2 linked regions of the Kineococcus sp. NBC_00420 genome follow. The protein of the gene in region 2 interacts with the protein of the main gene of each other region in a pairwise test. Links are inferred from orthologs where the notes say so. Each region holds a gene or a part of one and is shown on either strand. Other genes may lie near its edges.

What was found. The genes of interacting proteins can lie anywhere in the genome.
Region 1: the proteins of ftsZ (region 2) and rlmN interact in binary tests that used the Escherichia coli proteins (3 or more experiments, as listed by UniProt). The link is inferred for Kineococcus sp. NBC_00420 from one-to-one orthologs.

What each region holds. Positions count from the first base shown.
Region 1 is NZ_CP107930.1:960,195-965,840, reverse strand. The notes cover bases 992-3,902. They hold rlmN (23S rRNA (adenine(2503)-C(2))-methyltransferase RlmN), read left to right. Parts: upstream 992-1,814; coding sequence 1,815-2,990; downstream 2,991-3,902. Other genes in these bases: OG218_RS04730 (PPOX class F420-dependent oxidoreductase), read right to left, coding at 3,575-3,902; OG218_RS04735 (DivIVA domain-containing protein), read left to right, coding at 2,987-3,571; OG218_RS04745 (phosphatidate cytidylyltransferase), read left to right, coding at 992-1,773. In the rest of the region: pyrH (UMP kinase), read left to right, coding at 1-231; frr (ribosome recycling factor), read left to right, coding at 302-859; more of OG218_RS04745, read left to right, coding at 883-991; more of OG218_RS04730, read right to left, coding at 3,903-3,970; OG218_RS04725 (PucR family transcriptional regulator), read right to left, coding at 3,961-5,370; gabT (4-aminobutyrate--2-oxoglutarate transaminase), read left to right, coding at 5,456-5,646.
Region 2 is NZ_CP107930.1:4,874,839-4,880,397, reverse strand. What follows is about bases 2,736-5,559. They hold ftsZ (cell division protein FtsZ), read right to left. Parts: upstream 4,962-5,559; coding sequence 3,510-4,961; downstream 2,736-3,509. Other genes in these bases: OG218_RS23805 (cell division protein FtsQ/DivIB), read right to left, coding at 5,212-5,559; pgeF (peptidoglycan editing factor PgeF), read right to left, coding at 2,766-3,494; OG218_RS23820 (YggS family pyridoxal phosphate-dependent enzyme), read right to left, coding at 2,736-2,769. In the rest of the region: OG218_RS23840 (TraR/DksA family transcriptional regulator), read right to left, coding at 1-12; OG218_RS23835 (DivIVA domain-containing protein), read right to left, coding at 239-922; OG218_RS23830 (YggT family protein), read right to left, coding at 1,057-1,362; OG218_RS23825 (cell division protein SepF), read right to left, coding at 1,404-1,979; more of OG218_RS23820, read right to left, coding at 2,053-2,735. UniProt on the Escherichia coli protein: Essential cell division protein that forms a contractile ring structure (Z ring) at the future cell division site. The regulation of the ring assembly controls the timing and the location of cell division.

The sequences.
Region 1 (5,646 bases), 3.9 Mb from region 2 along the record:
GGTGTCGACGGTGTCTACACGGGCGACCCGCGCACCGACCCGAACGCCACCAAGATCGACACGATCAGCTACGCCGAGGCGATGCGCAAGAACCTGCGCGTCATCGACCAGACGGCCTTCAGCCTCTGCATGGACAACCGCCTCCCGATGATGGTCTTCGGGATGGAGGGCCAGGGCGTGGCGCGCGCCCTGCGGGGTGAGAGGATCGGCACGCAGGTGATCGCCGACTGAGCCCGCCGGGCGGATCGACGGCACCACAGGCGGACAGCACGCGCCGGACGCAGGACGAAAGGGACCACCCGTGATCGACGACACGCTCCTCGAGGCCGAGGAGAAGATGGAAAAGGCGATCGAAGTCGCCAAGGGCGACTTCGGTGCCATCCGGACGGGCCGGGCCAACGCGGCGATGTTCCACAAGATCATGGTCGACTACTACGGTGCGCCGACCCCGCTGCAGCAGCTGGCCAGCTTCCAGATCCCCGAGGCGCGCTCGGTGCTCATCACCCCCTTCGACCGGGCGGCGATGACCGAGATCGAGAAGGCCCTGCGCAACTCCGACCTCGGGGTGAACCCGGGCAACGACGGCAACGTCATCCGGATCGTGCTGCCGCAGCTGACCGAGGAACGCCGCAAGGACTACATCAAGATCGCGCGCACCAAGGCCGAGGACGCCCGCGTCTCGCTGCGCAACGTGCGCCGTCGGGCCAAGGAGGAGCTGGACCGCATCGTCAAGGACGGTGAGGCCGGCGAGGACGAGGTCGCGCGGGCGGAGAAGGAACTCGAGTCGGTCACCAAGCGCCACGTCGACGCCGTCGACGACCTGCTGAAGAACAAGGAAGCCGAACTGCTCGCCGTCTGAGCGACGGGGACGCGAGGCGCGACGTGACGGGCGAGACGACGGGGACCCCGACGACGGGGACCCCCCACCCTCCCAGGGCTCCCCGGCGGGCGGGCCGCAACCTGCCCGCCGCCATCGGCATCGGCGTCGGCCTCGGTGCCGTGGTCGTGGCCAGCCTGTTCATCCGGCGTGAGGCGTTCGTCGTCTTCACCAGCGTCGCGGTGCTCTACGGCTGCGTCGAGGTGGTGCGGGCGTTCCGCGCGCGCCACCTGCGGGTCCCGGTCCTGCCCCCCGTGGCGGGCACCCTGGCCATGGTGCCGGGGGCCTACCTCGGCGGGGGCGAGACGTTGTTCGTGGCCTACGCGCTCACGGTCTTCGCCGTCATCGTCTACCGCCTGCTCGGTGACGGCGGCGACCACGGGGCGGTGACCACCGTCCCCGCCGTGCGCGACGTCGCCGGCGGCATCTTCATCGTCAGCTACGGCCCGCTGCTGGCCGGTTTCGCGATGCTCATGCTGGCCGCCGACCAGGGGCCCTGGCGGGTTCTCGTCTTCGTCATCCTCGTGGTGGCCAGCGACGTGGGTGGCTACGCGGCGGGGGTCCTGTGGGGCAAGCACCCCATGGCGCCGTCGGTGAGCCCGAAGAAGTCGTGGGAGGGGACGGCCGGCTCCGTCGTCGTCGGTGCCCTCGCCGGGGCGATCGCCCTGCCGTTGGCGCTGGGCGGGCCGTGGTGGGGCGGGGTCCTGCTCGGGGTCGTCACCGTCGCCGTCGCGATCCTCGGCGACCTGTCCGAGTCGATGCTCAAGCGCGACCTCGGCATCAAGGACATGGGCACGCTGCTGCCCGGTCACGGCGGGGTCATGGACCGCCTCGACTCGCTGCTGCCGGCGGCGCCGGTGGTCTACCTGCTGCTGCTCTGGCTCGTCCCGGCCTGAGCGCGTCGACGACACCTGCGGGCCCTTACCATGGAGTCACGATGACGACTCCTCCGGATGCCCCCACCCGTGAACCGCTGCCCCTGGCGCCTGCCGGCCCCGGCAAGCTGGTGATGGCCGCCCCCCGCCGCGGCAAGCCGCCGCGCCACTTCGTCGACCTCGAACCCGAGGAACGCGGCCCGGCGATGGTGGAGCTGGGGGAGAAGGCGTTCCGCGGCAAGCAGCTCGCCACGCAGTGGTTCGAGCGCCTCGAGGACGACCCGGCGAAGATGACGGACCTCCCGGCCGCGAGCCGCGACCGGATCGCGGCGGCGCTGCTGCCGACGGTGCTGACGCCGATCCGCACGCTCACCGCCGACGCCGGCAAGACGATCAAGTCGCTCTACCGGATGCACGACGGTGCCCTCGTCGAGTCCGTCCTCATGCGCTACAAGAACCGCGACACCATCTGCATCTCCAGCCAGGCCGGCTGCGGGATGAACTGCCCGTTCTGCGCCACCGGTCAGGCGGGTCTGACCCGCAACCTCTCGACGGCCGAGATCGTGGAGCAGGTCACCGCGGCCTCCCGTGCCCTGGCGCGCGACGAGGTCCCCGGCGGTCCCGGCCGCGTCAACAACGTCGTCTTCATGGGCATGGGCGAGGCGCTGGCCAACTACAAGTCGGCCGTCGCCGCCGTGCGCCGCCTGGTCCAGCCCGCCCCGGACGGCCTCGGCATCTCCGCCCGCGGCATCACGATGTCGACGGTCGGCCTCGTCCCGGCGATCGACAAGTTCGCCCAGGAGGGGATCGCGGCGACGCTGGCGCTGAGCCTGCACGCCCCCGACGACGAACTGCGCAACGACCTCGTCCCGATCAACCAGCGCTGGAACGTCGCGGAGGCCCTCGACGCCGCGCGCCGCTACTTCGAGGCGACGGGCCGCCGGGTCAGCATCGAGTACGCGCTGATCCGCGACATCAACGACCAGGCGTGGCGTGCGGACCGCCTCGGCAAGCTGCTCAACGCCCGGGGCCGCGGCTGGGTGCACGTCAACCCGATCCCGCTGAACCCGACCCCGGGATCGAAGTGGACCGCCAGCGACCCGGCCGTGGAGAAGGCGTTCGTCGCCGCCCTGGAGAACCGCGGCATCCCGACGACCGTGCGCGACACCCGCGGCAGCGAGATCGACGGGGCCTGCGGGCAGCTCGCCGCGATCGGCCCGGAACAGCCGAAGGCATGACCCAGAGCGTCGAGGGCCTGCCCCTGTCGCAGCTGCTGCAGGAGCGGCCCTCGCGCCTCAAGGGTCTGCGACGCGGCTACCGCGTCGAGGACGTCGACGTGTTCTTCGACCACATCGCCCAGGCCGTCCCGGCCGGGCGCGTCGCCTCGGGACAGGTCCGAGCCGTCGGCTTCGGCTCGCAGTTCGGTGGCTACGACGTCGCCGACACCGACGCCCTGCTCGCCGAGATCGAGGACGGTCTGGCCCGTCGCGAACGTCAGCGCTCGCTGGCCCAGAGCGACCAGCGGCCGTTCACCGAGCGGCAGGCCGCGCTCGGCGCGGCGGTCTCGGGACGTCTGAAGGAACCGCGCGGGGAGCGCTTCCCCCGCGCCCGCGGCCTGCGCCGCGGCTACCGGCCGGGCGACGTCGACGCGCTGTGCGAACTGCTCGCCGACCACTTCCGGGGCACGACGAAGCTCAGCGCCGACGACGTGCGCACGGCGCTGTTCCGTCCCCGCCGGGGCCGCCGCGGCTACCGCGAGGCCCCCGTCGACGCGTTCCTCGACCGCGTCGTCGAGCTCATGGTGACCTTCGAACGCTGAGGGTCACTCCCAGGGCGGGACGGACCCCAGCACCCGGTCCACCGTGAACGCGACGACGACCCGCGCCGGGTTGGGGCGCGGCGTGCGGTAGCGGGCGGCGTAGCGCCCCTCGGCGTCGGCGACCGACTCCGCGTCCTCCAGCACGTACCCGACACCCTCCAACGCCAGCCAGCGCCGCCCGTCGACCTGCGCGACGACGACCCGGGAACCCCGCCGCGCGTGCACGGCCTTGCGCGACGTCCCCGACGTGATGATCCGCACCGTCCCCGCGTCGAAGGTGAACCCGACGGGCACGACGTGCGGGGACCCGTCGGCGCGCAACGTGGTCACCGTCGCCAGGTGGCGCTCCGTCAGGAACTCCAGCGCGCTCGCGGGCAGGTCGTCAGGGTTCAGGGCCATGCCCCGAGTTTCGCAGCCGGGGGCCCGGCCCTCCCCGGGGAGGCACCGAGGGCACCCAGCGCGAGCCACAGCTCGGCCCGGTCCGCCGCGGAGTCCATCGAGGAGCCCAGCAGCCCTTCGAGGCGCGCGATCCGCTGCCGGACGGTGTTGCGGTGCACCCCGAGGGTGTCGGCCGTGGGCTGGCGCGCCCCGTGGTGCTCCAGGAACGCACGGGCGCTCGCGAGGAGGACGTCCGCGTCGGCGCAGTCCAGCACGGGCGCCAGCCGCTGCCGGGCCCAGGGCCCGACCACGTCGGCGTCGAGGACGTCGTCCAGCGACCCCGTCCCGGCCAGGGGCCGGTGCGCTCCGGTGCGCGCGTGGGCGGCGTCGGCCGAGCGGACCCCCTCCGCAGCCCGGTCGAGGGGTACGGGGCGACCCACGCCCCAGCGCGCCCCGGGCGGCGGGGTCCCGACGGCGTCCGGGGGCAGGACGGCGTGGTCCTCGCCCCGCCAGACCGCCGGCGGCGGCGTCCCGCTCCAGCGGAGCACGACGAGCGGGTCGGGCAGCGGGTGGCCGACCCCCTCCGCCAGCCGGGCGGCGATCGCGGGCCGGTCGCCCAGCACCAGGTCGACGACGGCGCTCGCCATCCCCGGGGGGACGAACGAGCGGGCCGTGAGCAACCCGAGCAGGGCCGCCGCCGTGCCGATCGTCGCGTGCGCGGCCCGTGGGGTGTCGGGGGCGAGGGAGACGAGCAGCCAGCCCGTCCCGTCGGACCCGGTGGCCCGCAGCAGCAGCGACCGGGTCGGGGACACGTCGGTCCAGCTCGCCCGCGCCCCCTGCCCCTGGATCCGGTGCAGTCCGGCGACGGCCTCGGCGGGGGGTGGGGTCCTCGTCGTGGCGGCGCGGACCCCTCCGCCGGGGGCCAGCGACCAGGCCTGCCCGCGCACGCTGCGAGCCACCCGCCGCAGCACGGCGTCGACGCCCTCCGGTCCGGCGGCGTCGACGGCCAGCTCGCGCTGGGTGCGGGCGGCGGCGGCCTCGGCGTCGTTCTCGCTGCGCCGCAACAGGTCCGCCAGACGACGGGAGATCGCGATGAACGGGGTCGGTTGTGGGACCTCGAGGAGCGGCAGACCGCGTGCGGCGGTGGCGGTGACGAGCGCGCGCGGCACCGAGCGGTGGCTCAGGCCCACCCCGAAGCCGGCCCCCGCCACCCCGGCGTCGACGAGGCGGTCCACCCAGTCCGCCCAGCCGGCGCGCGGGGTCCGCAGCCCCGTGGTGAGCAGCAGCTCCCCGCCCTCCAGGAACGCCGTGGGGTCGTCCAGCTCGCTGGTCGCCACCCAGCGCACGGGGGCGCCGGGATCGCCGCCGACCAGGCGCAGCGCCAGCGAGGGGGTCGCCACCAGGTCGGCCAGGGTCACCACGGTGGCAGTCTCGCACTGCGTGACCGGTACCGACAGTGCACTCCTGACACTGACGTCGAGGGGGCGACGCGCCTAGGTTCGGGCCATGACGACCCTCAGCCACGACGTGAGCACCGGCGGCCCCACCCTTCCGCAGGAGATCCGGTTGCGGACCGAGGTGCCGGGCCCGCTCTCGCGCGAGCTCGCCGCCCGCCGCAGCGCCGCCGTGAGCGCCGCCGTCGGGTCGTCGATGCCGTTCTACGCCGCCACCGCCGGCGGTGGGGTCGTCGTCGACGT
Region 2 (5,559 bases):
CACCCCGTGCATGGTGGTCCCCCCTCGTCGAGCGCGGCGGCCGTTGCCGCGTGCGGGAGACACTAGGGACTATCACCCTCCGTAAGCAACCGGAAACGGAAAGTCGCCGAAATTCGACTGTTCGGCCGGTCCGGACGGTGATCACGGAGTGTCACGACATCGGAACGACGCGGGAACGACGACAGCCGCCGACCCCCGGGTCACGGGGAGCGGCGGCTGTCGGGCCGGTGCGACTGGGTCAGCGGATGACCGCGTCGTCGGGAACGACGCGCGCGACACGACGCAGGTCCTCGAGCTGGGTCGCGATGAACTGCTCGAGCTGCTCGCGGTAGGTCGTCTCCCGGCCGTGCAGCTCGTGGATGACGCCTTCGAGGGCGTGCTTGCGGCCCTCGAGCTCACCCAGCGTGCGGTCGCGGCGGGCTTCCGCCTCGGACACGACCTGCTGGGCCTGCTCCTGGGCGGAGGCGACGAGCGCGTCGCGCTGCGACTCGCCCTCACGGACGTACTCGTCGTGCAGACGCTGCGCGAGGGCGATGACCCCGGCGGCACGCGCAGTGGCGTCCTCACCCGGGGCACCAGGCTGGACGGTGGCCGCAGCGGTCTCCTGGACGGCCTGGACGGGCTCGGGCTCCGGGAGCGGTTCCGGCTCCGGGGCCGCGACGGGCTCCGGCTCCTTCTCGAACACGACCTCGGACGCCGGCGCGGGGACCTCCGCGGCCTGGGCACCCGCCCGCGTCAGCTCGGAGACCCGGGCCTGGCACTGGTTGAGCTGACCGCGCAGCTCGGCGTTCTCGCCGTTGAGCCGGCGCAGCTCGGCGACGACCTCGTCGAGGAAGTCGTCGACCTCGTCCTGGGCGTAGCCCTCGCGTACCCGCGTGGGGTTGAAACGCTTCTCGACGACTTCTTCGGGAGTGAGCGGCATCTCCACACCTCTGCTGATGGACCGCCCCGGACGGACGGCTGACCTCGGTCAACGGTAGCCCACGTGATCGTCGGGACCCCGCCGGTGGTGCGGCCGGGCCCACGTGCGGCCCCGCCGGTCACCCGCGCGGGAGGTCAGGACAACGCGGCGGTCCTCGCCAGGCCCTCGAAGGTGGGCATCAGGATCGAGCACAGGATGGCCAGCACCAGGAAGGCCAGGTCCAGCTGCACGGCGCCGAGACGCAGCGGCGGCAGGATCCGCCGCAGCAGCTTCAGCGGCGGGTCGGTCACCGTGTACACGGCCTCCGCCCCCACCAGCACCGGCCCCCGCGGACGCCACTCCCGCGAGAGCGCCTGGACCCAGTCGAGGACCAACCTGCCGATGAGGCAGATGAAGAAGATCAGGACGATGAACTCGGCGAGCTTGAAGACCACGGCCACGGATTCATCCTGCCTGATGGCGCTGTGTGGTCACGACCAGTTCAGGACTGGTTGAAGAAGGTTCGCTCGGTCGGGCGTTCCTCCTCCTGGGAGGCGACCTCGACGTTGGCCGGCGAGAGCAGGAAGACCTTGTTGGTCACACGCTCTATCGCGCCGTGGAGGCCGAAGACCAGACCGGCCGAGAAGTCGACCAGCCGCTTGGCGTCGGAGTCGTCCATGTCGGTGAGGTTCATGATCACGGGGACGCCCTCGCGGAACGACTCGCCGATGGTCTTGGCCTCGTTGTAGGTCCGCGGGTGGATCGTGGTGATCCGGTGCAGCTCGGCGACGGACGAGGACGACGTCTGGGGAACCACGTGGGCCACCTGCTTCCTGATCGGGGTCACCTGGGCCGTGGTCGTCGAAGGGCTGGGCCGACGTTCGACGGACAGGTCCGGTCGCGGCTCGTGCCGGACCTCGGGTCGGGCTTCCTGCCGCGACTCGTGCCGGGACTCGGTGCGCACCTCACGGGCGGGCTCGGTCCGGGGACGTGACTGTTCCACCTCGCCGTCCTCGGCGTAGCGGTCGTCCTCCGCGAGGCCGAGGTAGACCATCGCATTGCGCAGCGCGCCGGCCATCGCAGGCTCCTCGGGATGTGCTCGATCTCGTCCTGTGTCGTGCGTCCGGCCAAGGGACCGGACACGAGGGACGCTACCGCCCAGGAGGGCGCGATCCCAGGATGGCACTGCCGACACGCAGGTGTGTCGCGCCGGCGGCCACGGCCTGCTCGAGGTCACCGCTCATCCCCGCCGAGAGCTCGACCGCCCCGGGGTGGTGCCCGCGCAGGCGCTGCGCGGTCCGGGCCAGCACCTCGAAGGCGGCACCCGGGTCCACCCCCAGCGGCGCCACGGCCATCAACCCGCGCAGGCGCAGGGCGTCGTGCCCGGCCACCGCGTCGGCGACGCGGAACACGTCCTCACCCGCGGCGCCCCCGCGACCGGTGTCCCCGGTGAGCCCGAGAGCGGTGGCGAGGTCCACCTGCACGAAGCAACCGAGCTCACGGTCCTCCTGCGCCGCAGCGTGTCCGAGCGCGTCAGCGAGCTTGGTCCGGTCCACCGAGTGGACGGAGTCGACGTAGCGGGCGACCGAACGCGCCTTGTTGCTCTGCAGCTGGCCGACGAAGTGCCAGTGCAGGTCGGGGAACTCCGGCGCCAGTTCAGCGGCCTTCGCCGACGCCTCCTGGTCGCGGTTCTCCCCCACGTCGCGCACCCCGAGGTGGGCCAGCGCGCGGACGTCGGCGGCCGGGAAGAACTTCGTGATGACGACGAGGGTGAGTCCGGCGGGACCGCGTCCGGCGGCGCGCGCCGCGGCCGCGATCCGGTCCCGAACCGCATCGAGGTTCGAGGAGAGTTCCTGGTCGCGGTTCACCGGAGCACCACGACGCCCCCGCTGCGGCCGGTCCGGCCGTCGCGCCGGTAGGAGAACAGGTCGTCGTGCTCGTAGGTGCAGCGCCCGACCGACGTCGCCACGACCCCGAGGTCGTGCAGTTGCGCGAGCACGCCGGCGGCCACGTCGACGGCGGGGGTCCCCCACCGGGTGCGCGCGCGGGCGGCCGGGACCCGCTCCGCGACGTCGTCGGCCATCTGCTGCGGGACCTCGTAGCAGCCGCCGCAGATGGAGGGGCCGAGGACCGCGGTGATGGCGGTGGCTCCGCGTGCGCGCAGAGCGGCGACGACGGCGGGGACGACCCCGGCGAGCAGGCCCGGGCGGCCGGCGTGCGCGACGCCCACGAGTCCCGCCGCGGGGTCGGCCAGCAGGACGGGGACGCAGTCGGCGACGACGACGGTCAGGGCGAGACCGCGGACGGAGGTCACGAGGGCGTCGGCACGGGGGGTCCCCGTCGCCGGGGCGCTCGTCACCTCGACGACGTCGGCCCCGTGGACCTGCTCACCCACGACGAGACGGGTGGCGCCCACGACGCGGCGCACCGCGTCCCGGTGCGCGGCGACCACGTCGGGATCGTCACCGACGTGGTCCCCGAGGTTCAGACCGTCGTAGGGCGCACGGCCGGAGCCGCCCGCACGGGTGGTGAACCCACCGTGGACGCCGACCGGGAGGCCGGCGTCCACGAGGGGGACGTGCTGTTCAACCACGGGGACGCCCGGACCTCACTTGAGGAAGTCGGGCACGTCCAGGTCGTCCTCCTCGGGACGCGGACGTCCCGGACGACGCACGGACGCGGTGTCCTGCGGCAGTTCGATGATCCGCGGGACCTGGACCGGGTCCTCGCCGGGCACGACCTGCGGCGCCTGCTGGGCCGCGGGCTGCTGCTGGGGCGCGTGCTGCGCCGGCTGCTGGCCGTACTGCGAGGGGGCGTACTGCGGCTGGGAGTACTGCGAGGGTGCGTACTCCTGCTGGCCGTAGGGACGCGACGGAGCCTGCGCGTAGGCGGGCTGCGCCGGGGCCTGCGGCTGCTGGGCGGGCGGCTGCTGGGCTGGCTGCTGCTGGACGGGCTGCTGCGCCGGGGGCTGCTGCTCGGAGTACTGCGGCTGGGCAGGGGCCACCGGTGCACCCCAGGTGTCCGGACGCGTGGTGCGCGGCGGGACGGCGCTGCCCTGCTGCGGACGACCCGAGACCTGGCCGAGCGCACGCTCGTCGCGGCGACGGACGGGGGTGCCGGAGTCGAAGCCCGCGGCGATGACCGTGACGCGCACCTCGTCACCGAGGGCGTCGTCGATGACCGCACCGAAGATGATGTTGGCCTCGGGGTGCGCGGCCTCCTGGACGAGGCGGGCGGCCTCGTTGATCTCGTAGAGACCGAGGTCGGAACCACCCTGGATGGACAGCAGCACGCCGTGCGCGCCGTCGATGCTCGCCTCGAGCAGCGGGGAGGAGATCGCCGACTCCGCCGCCTGGATGGCGCGGTCGTCGCCCCGGGCCGAACCGATCCCCATGAGGGCCGAACCAGCCCCCTGCATGACCGACTTCACGTCGGCGAAGTCGAGGTTGATGAGACCCGGCGTGGTGATGAGGTCGGTGATGCCCTGGACACCGGAGAGCAGCACCTGGTCGGCCGAGCGGAAGGCGTCGAGGATGCTGACCTGCTTGTCGGAGATCGACAGCAGCCGGTCGTTCGGGATGACGATCAGGGTGTCGACCTCGTCGCGGAGTTCCGCGATGCCGCTCTCGGCCGAGTTCGCGCGGCGGCGACCCTCGAACGTGAACGGGCGGGTGACGACACCGATGGTCAGGGCGCCGAGCGAGCGCGCGATGCGGGCCACGACGGGCGCGCCACCGGTACCGGTGCCACCGCCCTCGCCCGCGGTGACGAAGACCATGTCGGCGCCCTTGAGCACCTCTTCGATCTCCTCCGCGTGGTCCTCGGCGGCCTTGCGGCCGACCTCGGGGTCGGCACCGGCGCCGAGCCCGCGCGTGAGTTCACGGCCGACGTCGAGCTTGACGTCGGCGTCGGACATGAGGAGCGCCTGCGCATCGGTGTTGACGGCGATGAACTCGACGCCCTTGAGGCCGACCTCGATCATCCGGTTGACCGCGTTCACACCGCCGCCGCCGACGCCGACGACCTTGATGACCGCTAGGTAGTTCTGCGGAGCTGCCACGGTGAGTGCCTCTCGCCTCTTTCGCCTGGGTTCTTGCTTCTCGGGGCTGTGGTGCCAACCCTGACCCTCAAGTAGAGGGTCAACGTTATGTCACTTCTGCTGGGTGGTGACCGTAGGGAGCGAAGCGGGTGAACTGCAACAGCTGGCACGGCGTGTCGCGACAACACCCTGGACGGATCTGGGATCAGGGGCACATATGACTCAGTGTGATCAGCGAACTACACCTGGTGGAGGGGTGGCGGAGCCCGCATCAGGGGGTGACGGCCGGCGCGTCGGGCGCCGAGACGTCGAGGACCTTCGCCCCCGCCGCCGTCGGGTCCTGCAGCAGCCGGAGCAGGACCTCGGCCTTGCGCTCGGGCCGGCTGTCGTCACCCCAGACGACCTCCGGGCCGTCGATCAGCCGGAACCGGACCGCGTCCGGCGTCGTCGCCGAGATCGACGCCACCTTGGAACGGACCGCGGTGGACAACGTCGAGTTCACCGCGATGGCAGCCTGGAGGGAGTCGTTGCCGGCGCTCGCCACGTCGACGTCCACCGTCGGGACACCGGTCGGTGCCGCGTCCTCGTGGACGAGGACGGTGCCCCCACCGTCGACGAG